DNA from 2 places in the Nocardiopsis baichengensis YIM 90130 genome. Region 2 is predicted to be linked to the other one. Evidence: riboswitches for the same ligand, from Rfam matches in the RefSeq annotation. Region 2 holds a riboswitch; the other holds the start of a gene.
What was found. A riboswitch is a leader RNA that binds a small molecule or an ion and turns the genes downstream of it on or off. The one in region 2 is predicted to bind glycine.
Positions count from the first base shown of each region.

Region 1 (5,904 bases), on a different contig from region 2:
CGGCGACCAGACCCGCGAAGTGGGCCATGTCCACCATGAAGTAGGCACCGACCTCGTCGGCGATCCGGCGGAACCGCGCGAAGTCGAGGTGGCGCGGGTAGGCCGACCAGCCGGCGACGATCATCGCCGGGCGGTGCTCCTTGGCCAGGCGCTCGACCTCGTCGTAGTCGACCAGGCCGTCGTCGTCGCGCACGTGGTAGGGCACGGGGTTGAGGATCTTGCCCGAGTAGTTGAGCTTCATCCCGTGGGTGAGGTGGCCGCCGTGCGCCAGGTCCAGCCCGAGGATGGTGTCGCCCGGCTTGAGCAGGGCGAAGTAGACCGCGGTGTTGGCCTGGGCGCCCGAGTGCGGCTGCACGTTGGCGTGCTCGGCGCCGAACAGGGCCTTGGCGCGGTCGATCGCGAGCCGCTCGACGACGTCGACGTGCTCGCAGCCGCCGTAGTAGCGCCGGCCGGGGTAGCCCTCGGCGTACTTGTTGGTCAGCACCGTGCCCTGGGCCTCCAGGACGGCGCGCGGAGCGAAGTTCTCCGAGGCGATCATCTCCAGGGTGTCCCGCTGCCGGGACAGCTCCTGGCCGACGGCCGCGGCGACCTCGGGATCGAACTCCTGGAGGGTCTGGTCGAGAAGGGTGCGATCGGTCATGGAATCAGCCTTCGCCTTCGGTCAGCTGGGTGTACTTCTCCGGGGAGAGAAGGTCCTTCGGCTCCTCGGACAGCTCGACCTTGAACAGCCAGCCCTGCCCGTAGGGGTCGGTTCCGATGATCTCAGGGTCCTCGACGGCGGCGCTGTTGACGTCGACCACCTCGCCGCTGACAGGGGCGTAGACGTCGCTCACGGACTTGGTCGACTCGATCTCGCCGCAGGTGTCCCCCGCGGCCACGGTGGCGCCCGCCTCCGGCGGCTCGACGAACACGATCTCACCGAGCGCCTCCGCGGCGTAGGTGGTGATGCCGACCGTGGCGACGCCGTCGCTGATGGAGACCCACTCGTGCTCTTCGGTGTAGCTCAGCTCCGCGGGAACGCTCAATTTCTCTCCAGGAGGATTCGTCAGTGGTGTCCGGTTACCGGGTCCGGCCGCCGCGAGCGGCCGAGGGACCGCGGGCGCTTCGTGCGGATCGCACCCACCCGCCGGTAATTCTGCCTGGTGGGCCGACTGCCCGCACACGCGGCTCGCGACCTTCCGGCGGCGCGTGGGCGCCGCCGGAACTCAGCGTTCCCGCTTGTAGAAGGGGAGCTCGACGACGTCCACCGGCTCGGTGCGGCCGCGCACGTCCACGGCGAACTCACCGGTGGAGGCGTCCAGGCCGGCGTCGACGTAGGCCATGGCGATGGGGCGGCCCAGGGTGGGGGAGGGGGCGCCGCTGCTGAGGGTGCCCACCTGCTCGCCGTCGCGCAGCAGCGGCATGCCGGTGCGGATCGGGCGGCGGCCGCGTGCGGCCAGGCCGATGAGGCGGCGCCCGCCGCTGCGGTCGGCGCTGCGCTCGGCGGCCCGCTCCAGCGCCGCGCGGCCGACGAAGTCCCCCTCCTTCTCGAACTTGACGACGCGGCCCAGGCCGGCGTCGAAGGGGGTGAGGTCCCGGGAGAGCTCCTGGCCGTACAGCGGCATCCCGGCCTCCAGGCGCAGGGTGTCGCGGGCCGAGAGCCCGGCCGGCACCAGGCCGTGCGGCTCGCCGGCCTTGAGCAGGGCCTCCCACACGGCGGGGGCGCCGGCGGCGGGCTCGATGAAGATCTCGAAGCCGTCCTCGCCGGTGTAGCCGGTGCGGGCGAGCAGCACCGGCTGCCCGGCCACGGTGTGGCGGTAGCCGGCGTAGTACTTGATCTCCGACAGGTCGGCGTCGGTGAGCGGGGCCAGGATCTCCACCGCGGCGGGACCCTGGAGCGCGATCAGCGCGGTGTCGCCGGAGCGGTCGTCCACCACGGCGTCGAAGCCCCCGGCGCGCTCCTGGAGCGCCGCCAGGACGGTGCCGACGTTGGCGGCGTTGGGGACGACCAGGTAGTCGTCCTCGGCCAGGCGGTACACGATCAGGTCGTCGAGGACGCCGCCGTCGGCGTCGGTGATCATCGTGTAGCGCGCGCGGCCGACGCTGACCTTGGACAGGTGCCCGACCATGGAGTAGTCGAGGAGGTCGGCGGCCTGGGGGCCGGTGATGCGGACCTCGCCCATGTGGGAGAGGTCGAACAGGCCCGCCTTCTCCCGGACGGCCGTGTGCTCGGCCTTCTCTCCGGAGTACCGCAGGGGCATCAGCCAGCCCGCGAAGTCGACCAGGGTGGCGCCCAGCGCCTCGTGCGCAGAGCGGAGTGCGGTTTCGCGGAGGTTCGCGGAATCGCCGCCGGCGGATGTCATCGTCGCTCCCGAGAGGATGGTCGTCGTTGTGGATCCAAAGGCGTAGCCATCCTCCCCCTCTGTCATCGGTGCCTGAGAGCTTCACCGCGCGCTCGGCGCGGCTTGCACCTTCGGCGAGGGGCGCCGCTGCCCCTGCTTTCCAGAGTGGTCTCGCCCGGACGGTCCGTCGCGCCTGAGAGGTTCTCTGGGGAGGGTTTGCTCCTTCGGCGGTCCGCGCCGGCTGCGCGGACGCTCTCCCGTTCGGGTTCGTCGACCGGTTTCAGAGTAGCAGCGTGCTTTGTCCGGGCACAGGGGCGGCCCTCAGGGGCCGCCCCTGACCTGGGAAGGGAGGGAGCGGGAGGGGAGAGAGCGCTTCAGGCGCGCGTTCAGCCGCGCGCCGGGGACCCGAGCCCGCGGTCGACGCGGACGTCGCCGCCGCGCACCACCGCGCGCACGTGCTTCTCCGGTTCGGCGAGGATCGCGACGTCCTCCAGCGGGTCGCCCTCGACCACGATCAGGTCGGCGTCGGCGCCCGGGCGCACCGTCCCCACGCGGCCCTCCAGCTCCAGCAGCCGGGCGGCGGTCGTGGTGGCCGCGCGCAGGACGTCGGCGGCGGGCTGCACCCGGGCGCGGATCGCGAACTCCTCGCTCTGGTGGGCCTGCATGCCCCCGAGCAGGTCCGTGCCGAAGACCAGGTTCACCCCCGCCTCGTGCGCCATGCGCAGCGCCTCCAGCCCGCGGTCGAGCACGGTGGACACCTTGGCCTGGCTCTCCGGGGGCAGGCCGTTGCGGGCGCCCTGGCGGGCCAGTTCCCGGTAGGTCACCAGGGTCGGCACGAGGTAGGCGCCGCGCTCCAGGAAGAGCTCCAGGCTGGTCTCGTCGATGAGGTTGCCGTGCTCGATGCAGCGCACGCCCAGCCGCAGGCCGCGGTTGACCGCGCGGGCGGTGTAGGCGTGCCCGGTGACGTACCGGTTGGCGGCCTCGGCCTCCTCCACCACCGCGCGGATCTCCTCCTCGGCGGACTGGGTGGAGTCGATGCGGTCGGTGGGCGAGGCGACCCCGCCGGAGAGCATGATCTTGATGTGGTGGGCGCCGGTGCGCAGCTGTTCGCGGGCGGCGCGGCGGAACGCGGTGGCCCCGTCGCACACCAGGCCGGTACTGGGGCAGCAGCCGTGGTCACCGGTGTCCTGGCGCCCCGGCCCCCGGAAGTCGCCGTGCCCGCCGGTCTGGGAGAGCGCCTTGCCGCCGAACATCAGGCGCGGGCCGTCGATCAGGCCCTCGGCCACGGCCTGGGCCAGGCCCCAGTCGCCGCCGGCGACGTCGCGCACGGTGGTGAAGCCGCGGTGCAGCATGTCGTTGAGGGAGCGGGCGGCGAAGGCGGTGGCGTAGGAGGGGGAGTGGTCCATGGCCGCGCCCAGGTCGGCGCTGAAGGCGGTGGGGTGCACGTGGGCGTCGATCAGGCCCGGCATGAGCGTGGCCCCCGCCAGGTCGACCGTGCGCGCCTCCGCGCCGGGGTCGGGGGCCGGGCCCTGTCCGGTCGCGGCGATGCGGCCGTCCTCGACGCGCAGCCAGGAGCCGGGGGTGCGGGTCCCGGCCTCGGGGTCGAGGAGGGCGGCGCCGGTGAACAGGGTGGTGCGGGGGCGGTCGGCCATGGATTCCTCCGGTCGCGGATGCCTGCGGTGCTTGCGGTGCCTGCGGCGCGCGGGGTGACGCGCGCCTCATCCGCAATATATGTTGCAACGAGGGTGCGGGGAAGAGCGGGGTGCCCTCGGCGGGCCCCGGCTACCTCCGCCGGGTGCCGGCGCCGCTCGCGGGTCCCGGGGCCGCGCGCGGGGGCCGGAGAATGGGGGTCGGCCCGTTCGGGGCGAGGGGCGCGCGAGAGCGGAGGCGAGGAGCGAGATGCCGGACTGGATCGAGGAGGCGCTGGCCGGCGGCCGCCTGGGACGCGCCGCCGAGCGGGTGGTCCGGGTGCTGCGCGACGACCCGAGGTTCGCCTCCTACGCGAGCACCGCCGAGCTGGCCGGGCGCGCCGAGGTGAACGTGGCGACCGTGGTGCGCGCCGCCCAGCAGCTGGGGTTCTCCGGGTGGCCCGCGCTCCGGGTGGAGCTGCGCTCGCGCTACCTGGCCTCGCTCAGCGCGGGCGAGGTGCTGGCCGAGCACGCGGGCACCGCCGACCCGGTGCGCGAGGCCGTGCGCTCGGACCGGGAGGCGCTGCGCACCCTGGACCGCACACTGGAGCCGGAGCGGGTCCGCGCGCTGGCGGGCGCGGTGCACGGCGCGCGGCGCACGCTGGTGCTGGGCTCGGGCACGTTCGCGGCGCCGGGCCTGCAGCTCTCGCACGCCGCCGGGATCATGGGCTACGACGTGGAGATGCGCGACGTCGGCGGGACCGCGCTGGTCAGCGCCCTGGCCAGGATGGACGCGGGCGACCTGGTGGTGGTGTGCGACCTGTGGCGGGTGCCCCGCGCGATCCGCGCCGCGGCCCGCATCGCGGCGGAGCGCTCCGTGTCCACAGCGGTGATCACCGACCGGCGCGACTCGCCGCTGGTCGAGGGTGCCGAGCACGTGATCGTGGTCCCGAGCGAGGGCGTGGGCATGTTCCCGTCCCTGACGGCGGCGATGGCCGTCGTGCACGGGGTGCTCGCCGAACTGACCCGCATCGGCGGCGACCGGGCGCTCCAGGCCGTCCGCCGCACCGAGCACCTGTGGGAAGAGGCCGAACTCTTCTGAGGGCGCCCCCACCGGTAGGGGCGGCGAGGAGGGGCCGGGGCGGTTGCCCGGCGTCGCCGCCTTCGATGGGCCCCGGGTGGGACGCTGTGTGGTCGAGTGCTGTGACCTCGGTGAACACGCAGCGGGAATCGCAGTGACCTGAGTCACATCGACTGCAATAAGTGTTGCAGGACACAGGGTGGTGCTGCTTACATCGCCCCCATCGGATCCGTCCCCCGGCCTCACTTCACGGGGCCGTCCCCGGCCTCCCCCGTCCGCGAAGGTGTCCCATGCAGACCGTCCATCTCGCGATCCTCGCCGTGTACCTGCTGGCCATGGTGGGCGTCGCCCTGTACTTCCTCCGCTCGGGCCGGCTCGGCGGCGGCGACGACTTCCTGTTCGCCGGGCGCAGCCTGCCCCGGCCCGTCATGGTCGCCACGATGCTGGTGACCTGGGTCGGTTCGGGGACGATCATCGGCGGCGCCAACTTCGCCTACACCTACGGCCCCGTCGCCGGCCTCGTCTTCTTCGCCGGCACCCCGCTGGGCATCCTGGTGCTGCTGCTCGCCGCCCGGCGCATCCGGCGCGCCTCCCGGCACACCGTCCCCGAGCTGCTGGAGGTCCGCTTCGGCACCGGGGTGCGCACCGTCGCCGCCGCCGTCACCGCCCTGGCCTACATCGGCCTGGTCGCCTCCCAGTTCATCGGCGGCGGGTACGTCGTCAGCCTGATCACCCCGCTCACCTCCACCCAGGGCACGGTCCTGGTGGCGGTGGTCGTCACCCTGCTCACCGTCACCGGCGGCCTGTTCTCGGTGGCCTACACCGACTTCATGTCGGCGATCCTCATCGTGCTCGGCCTGTTCGTGTCCCTGCC
Region 1 covers NZ_ANAS01000007.1:76,515-82,418, forward strand. Annotated here, with positions in the region: gene C892_RS0108035 (serine hydroxymethyltransferase) at 1-640, opposite strand, end outside; gene gcvH (glycine cleavage system protein GcvH) at 645-1,025, opposite strand; gene gcvT (glycine cleavage system aminomethyltransferase GcvT) at 1,206-2,342, opposite strand; glycine riboswitch at 2,392-2,495, opposite strand; gene C892_RS0108050 (metal-dependent hydrolase family protein) at 2,708-3,973, opposite strand; gene C892_RS0108055 (MurR/RpiR family transcriptional regulator) at 4,221-5,051, shown strand; gene C892_RS0108060 (sodium:solute symporter family protein) at 5,321-5,904, shown strand, end outside.
Region 1: it holds a riboswitch for glycine, as region 2 does, so the genes downstream of both, gcvT (glycine cleavage system aminomethyltransferase GcvT) here and gcvP (aminomethyl-transferring glycine dehydrogenase) in region 2, are expected to answer to the same signal.

Region 2 (5,904 bases):
AGGAGGAACCGGTCGTCGCGGTCATGCAGGCATCTCTCCACAGGGGGCGGGACCCGCCGCGCGAACGCGGCGGAGGCGCTGTCCCTCGGAGAGTAGCGGGTGTGAACGCGCGATCCGATCCGCCCTGCCCGGGTGTCCGCGAAGAGAGCGGCGCCCCCGAGCAGGGCGGTCAGGGCGACGCGGGCTCAGTCGTAGGGGAGGAAATCGCTGCTGTCGACCTCGGCTTCAAAGGGGTCGGCGATTTTGAACGTCTCACCGAACCGGTACTTCTGCACGGTCTTGTACTCGTCCTTCTCCGGCTGAGTGAACACGGTGGTCTTCTCTTCCAAGGGGTCCACCAGGATGAAGCACGGAATCAGCGCCTCCGCGTAAATACCCAGCTTCAGCGTGCGGTCGACCTGTGTGCTCCCAGGCGAGACGACCTCGGCCACAAGGAGGACGTCGTCCGGGGGGATGGAATGCTCCGGTGTCCTCAGCACCGACACAGGGGCGACGAAGAGATCGGGAACGACGCTTCTTCGCAATGCCGGCAGTCGGATCTCAAGGTTCCCCTCCGCCCTATGCCCCTTCGGGAGGCATGGACGCAATTGCTCGTTGAGCAGGTGAACGTTCTCTTGGTGAAGACCGATGGGGGTCGGAGACAAAGTGATGGTCTCCCCGTCCAGGATTTCAGCCCGCCACCGCCTGGTCTCAGGCAGGCTGTCGAGGATCGCGAAGAGCTCGCCTCCGACGGATCCCGTCTCGGTGCCAACGTCCCGGACCGGACCCTCAACGAGTGCCGTCACTCTCGACTCCTCAATGTCGGACATCTGACCCTCACATCCTGTCACTGAGCAACGACACTTTCAGCGCTTTCCGCTACCCTCGGCTCACCCCCATTCCACCCTCAATGCGACAGCGGCGCCAGTCCCCATCCCGGGTACCGGCGCCGCCGTTCGACTCGCAGGGGCGTCCGCCCCCTCAACGGCTCACTCCTCGAACGCCTCCGGCGGCGGGCAGGAGCAGACCAGGTTGCGGTCGCCGTAGGCCTGGTCGATGCGGCCCACCGGCGCCCAGTACTTGTAGCGCCGCAGACGCGGGACCGGGTAGCCGCCCTCGGACCGGCTGTAGGGGTGCTGCCACTCGTCGGCGGTCAGCGCCTCGGCCGTGTGGGGCGCGTTCTTCAGCGGGTTGTCCTCCGGGTCGTACTTGCCCTCGGCGACACGGTCGATCTCCTGGCGGATCGCGACCATCGCCTCGATGAAGCGCTCCAGCTCGTCCAGGTCCTCGCTCTCGGTGGGCTCCACCATCAGGGTGCCCGCCACCGGGAACGACATCGTGGGCGCGTGGATCCCGTAGTCGATCAGCCGCTTGGAGATGTCCTCGTTGGTGATCCCCGTCCTCTTGGCGATCTGCCGGATGTCGATGATGCACTCGTGCGCGACCAGGCCGTCCTCGCCGGTGTAGAGCACCGGGTAGTACGGCTCCAGGCGCTTGGCCAGGTAGTTGGCGCTGAGCACGGCCGCCTCGGTGGCCGCGCGCAGGCCGGACTCGCCCATCATCCGGATGTAGGCCCAGGAGATCTGCAGGATGCCCGCCGACCCGAACGGCGCCGCCGAGACCGGCCCCACGCCCGTGTGCGGGCCCGCGTCCGGCTGGCCGGGGTGGTTGGGCAGGTACCCGGCCAGGTGGGAGCGGGCCGCCACCGGTCCCACGCCCGGCCCGCCGCCGCCGTGCGGGATGCAGAAGGTCTTGTGCAGGTTGAGGTGGCTGACGTCGGCCCCGAACCTGCCGGGCTTGGCCCAGCCCAGCAGCGCGTTGAAGTTGGCGCCGTCGACGTAGACCTGGCCGCCGGCCTCGTGCACGAGGTCGCACACCTGGGTGATGGTCTCCTCGAACACCCCGTGGGTGGAGGGGTAGGTGACCATGATCGCCGCGACCCGGCCCTCGTGCTTGGCGAGCTTGGCGCGCAGGTCCTCCAGGTCCACGTTGCCGCTGTCGTCGCAGGCGACCACCGCGACCCGCATGCCCGCCATGACGGCGCTGGCGGCGTTGGTGCCGTGCGCCGAGCTGGGGATCAGGCACACGTCGCGGTCGCTCTCGCCGCGCCCGCGGTGGTAGCCGCGGATCGCCATCAGCCCGGCCAGCTCGCCCTGCGACCCGGCGTTGGGCTGCAGGGAGACCGCGTCGTAGCCGGTCACCTCGGCCAGCCAGCGCTCCAGGTCGCGCACCAGGGACACGGTCCCGGCGGCCTGGTCCAGCGGGGCCAGCGGGTGCAGCCGCGCGAACTCGGGCCAGGTCACCGACTCCATCTCGGCGGTGGCGTTGAGCTTCATGGTGCACGAGCCCAGCGGGATCATGGTGCGGTCCAGCGCCAGGTCGTAGTCGGCCAGGCGGCGCATGTACCGCAGCAGCGAGGTCTCGCTGCGGTGGGAGTTGAAGACCTCGTGGTCCAGGTAGTCCACGCCGCGCCGCAGGTCGGCGGGCAGGTGCTCGCCCGGCTCGGGGGCGGGCCGCTCGGCCTTGTCCCCGCCGGAGAAGGCGGCGAGCACCGCGGCCACGTGGGCGTCGGTGGTGGTCTCGTCGCAGCTGATGCCGACGGTGTCGTCGTCCACCCGCAGCAGGTTGACCCCGCGCTCGGCGGCGGCCTCCACCTTGCCGGCCGCGCCGCTGGGCACCCGCACCCGCAGGGTGTCGAAGAAGGAGTCGTGCAGCACCTCGAAGCCGCGCTCGCGCAGGCCGGCGGAGAGCCGCCCGGCCTGGCGGTGCACCCGCTCGGCGATCGCCCGCAGCCCGTGCGGGCCGTGGTAGACGGCGTACATCCCGGCCATGACCGCCAGCAGCACCTGGGCGGTGCAGATGTTGCTGGTGGCCTTCTCCCGGCGGATGTGCTGCTCGCGGGTCTGCAGGGCCAGCCGGTAGGCGGTCTTGCCCGCGCCGTCCACCGACACCCCGACCAGGCGGCCGGGCAGCTGGCGCTGCAGGCCCTCGCGCACCGACATGTAGCCGGCGTGCGGCCCGCCGAAGCCCATCGGCACGCCGAAGCGCTGGGTGGAGCCGACGGCGATGTCGGCGCCGAGCTCGCCGGGGCTGCGCAGCACGGTCAGGGCGAGGATGTCGGCGGCGACCACGGCCATGGCCCCGGACTCGTGCGCGGCCTCGATGACCGGGCGCGGGTCGCGCACCGCGCCGCCGGCGGCCGGGTACTGCACGAGCACGCCGAAGGCGTCGCCCTCGGGCAGGCCCTCGGTCAGGTCGGCGACCACGACCTCGATGCCCAGCGGCTCGGCGCGGGTGCGCAGCACCGACAGGGTCTGCGGGAAGACGTCGGCGTCGACGACGAAGGTGGAGCTCTTGGACTTGGTGGCGCGCCGGGCCAGGGTCATGGCCTCGGCGGCGGCGGTGGCCTCGTCCAGCAGCGAGGCGCCGGCGACCGCCAGCCCCGTCAGGTCGGCGACCATGGTCTGGAAGTTGAGCAGGGCCTCCAGGCGGCCCTGGGAGATCTCGGGCTGGTAGGGGGTGTAGGCGGTGTACCAGGCCGGGTTCTCCATGATGTTGCGCAGGATGACCGGCGGGGTGACGGTGTCGTAGTAGCCGCGGCCGATCATCGAGGTGCGCACGGTGTTGCGGTCGGCCAGGGACTGCAGCTCGGCCAGCGCCTCGGTCTCGCTCGCCGCGGCGGGCAGGTCGAGCGGGGCCGGGGAGCCCGGGGCGGTGAGGATGCTGTCGGGAACGGCCGCCGACATGAGCGCCGCGGGGGAGTCGAACCCGACCGTCTTGAGCATCTCCGCGAGCGCGGCCGGGTCGGGGCCGATGTGCCGGTCGGCGAACTCGCGCGCCGGCCCCCCATCGGTCGCGCGGTTACGGGTCGACTGGTCCGGCATGGAGACCTCCTGGTCGCATTGGCCGCGTGCGCGGCCTCTGTCCTGTGCGGTCTCCCCCTCTGTCGCTCGCCGCCGTGCGGCCGCGGGCTCGCGACCGTGCGGGCACTCGCGGTCCGCACGTCCGCCGCTCCAGAGTGGCCTCCTCCGCGCGGTCCCTGGTGCCTGAGAGGTTACTGGGGAGTATTGCCCCGTCGGCGCCCCTGCCGGGGTCTCTCCCGCACGGTATCGACGGCCCGTGATGAAGTTGTCCTTCGATTATCCACTGATCCGCCGGATTCGCACGATTCCGTGCCGCGGCTGCCCGCATCGGGCCCGCCCCCGGCAGGCGGTGGAACCCCGACCGTACTCGATGCCCCCGCCGCGCACGCACCCGGCCCCGGACCGCACATCAGGTCGTGGGCCTGCACGCACGCCGGGCGGACGGCCTCAGCCCGTCTTGCGCTCCCGGCGCCTGCGGGCGAGCTCGTCGCCGGGGTGGGGCTCGTCCGGCAGCGGCTCGGCCAGCCGCTCGCCCGGCAGCTGCCCGAGGGCGCCCTCCAGCTCGCGCCAGACACGTCCCAGGGCGATGCCGAACATGCCCTGCCCGCCCTGCATCAGTTCGACGACCTCACCGGGCGAGGTGCACTCGTAGACGCTCACCCCGTCGCTCATCAGCGTGATGTGCGGCAGGTCGGAGGTGTCGCGCCCGCGCAGGTGGTCGACGGCGGTGCGGATCTGCTGCAGGGAGATGCCGGTGTCCAGCAGCCGTTTGACCACCTTCAGCAGCAGGACGTCCCGGAAGCTGTACAGAGGGATGTCGCCCGTCCCCGGGTCGGGGCGGACGGTGGGCCCGACCAGGCGGGTGCGCGCCCAGTAGTCGAGCTGGCGGTAGGTCACCCCCGCCGCAGCACACGCCGTCGGACCGCGGTACCCGACGTCCATAGGCAGCGCCACCACGTCCTCTTCACACAGCAGGCCCTGCTCCCCCGCTCGCCGTATCGCCATCGCCGATCGCCCGGAGACGGAGGCCTGATGATTGCCGCTCGTAACCGCCACGCCGAAACCTCCGGCTCCTCAGCCCACGGCGGGTCGACAGGGGGTTGCGAAGGGTACGCCGCGGGTGTTTCGACATTGAAGGTAAGCCGGTGCGCCAGAGAGCGTCAACGACACTCATCGGCGCGTCGCGGAACCTTTCGGCGACCTTCCGGCACCCCGCGACAGCTCGTTCGTTTCTGCAGCTCACCACCATGATATGGGGCGGACGCCAAAGGCGGCCGACGACACGCCGCCGCGCGCGGCCCGCCGAGGCGCGCGCCCCCTGCCGTCCAAGGGCGCGGTGACGCGCTGTGACATGCGACACGCACCGCCCTGACCGGCGCCGTCACCGGCGCGTTCACCCTCCGCGTCCCCGGCCGCGCCCGGCCGTCTGCGGCCATGGAGGGTCGGAGCCGAGCACGCCCGGGGAGGACCACCGGTAGCGGTCCCTGCGCGGGGCCGCCCCCTCCCTCTCCGGAAAGGACCGGATGCCCTCCCCCTCCCTCTCCCGCGCGACGCCGGGGGCCGCCCGGTGATGGCGCCTTCGCACGCGGCCACCGGCGCGCTCGCCGGGGTGGCCGCCACGGCGGCGGCCTCCGCCCTGTTCGGGTGGCCCGCCGGGTTCGCCGACCTGGCGGCCTCCGCGGGCATCGGCGCCGGCGCCGCGCTCCTGCCCGACCTGGACCATCCGCGTTCGACGGCCTCGCGCTCGCTGGACCCGGCCACCGCGCTGGCCTCCCGGGCGGCGCGGGCTGCCTCGGCCGCCGTGCACCGGGCCACCCGCACGCCCGCCGACGGGCCCGGCGACGGACGCCACCGGTACCTGCTGCACACCCCGGTGGTCGCCGTCGCCGCCGGCACCGTCCTCGGTCTGCTGGCCACCGCCTGGCTCCCCGTCCTCGCCGCCGTCGTCTGGTTCACCCTCGCCCTGGCCGTCCAAGGGCTGGGCCGGGCGCTGCCCGACGGGCCGGGTCGGCGGGGGCCCGCCTCCCGGGCCGGGGCGCTCGCGCTGGCCGGGGGCGCCACC
Region 2 covers NZ_ANAS01000037.1:98,120-104,023, forward strand. Annotated here, with positions in the region: gene C892_RS0125145 (tetratricopeptide repeat protein) at 1-25, opposite strand, end outside; gene C892_RS0125150 (Uma2 family endonuclease) at 186-809, opposite strand; gene gcvP (aminomethyl-transferring glycine dehydrogenase) at 969-3,863, opposite strand; glycine riboswitch at 4,003-4,091, opposite strand; gene C892_RS0125160 (MerR family transcriptional regulator) at 4,290-4,898, opposite strand; gene C892_RS0125165 (metal-dependent hydrolase) at 5,413-5,904, shown strand, end outside.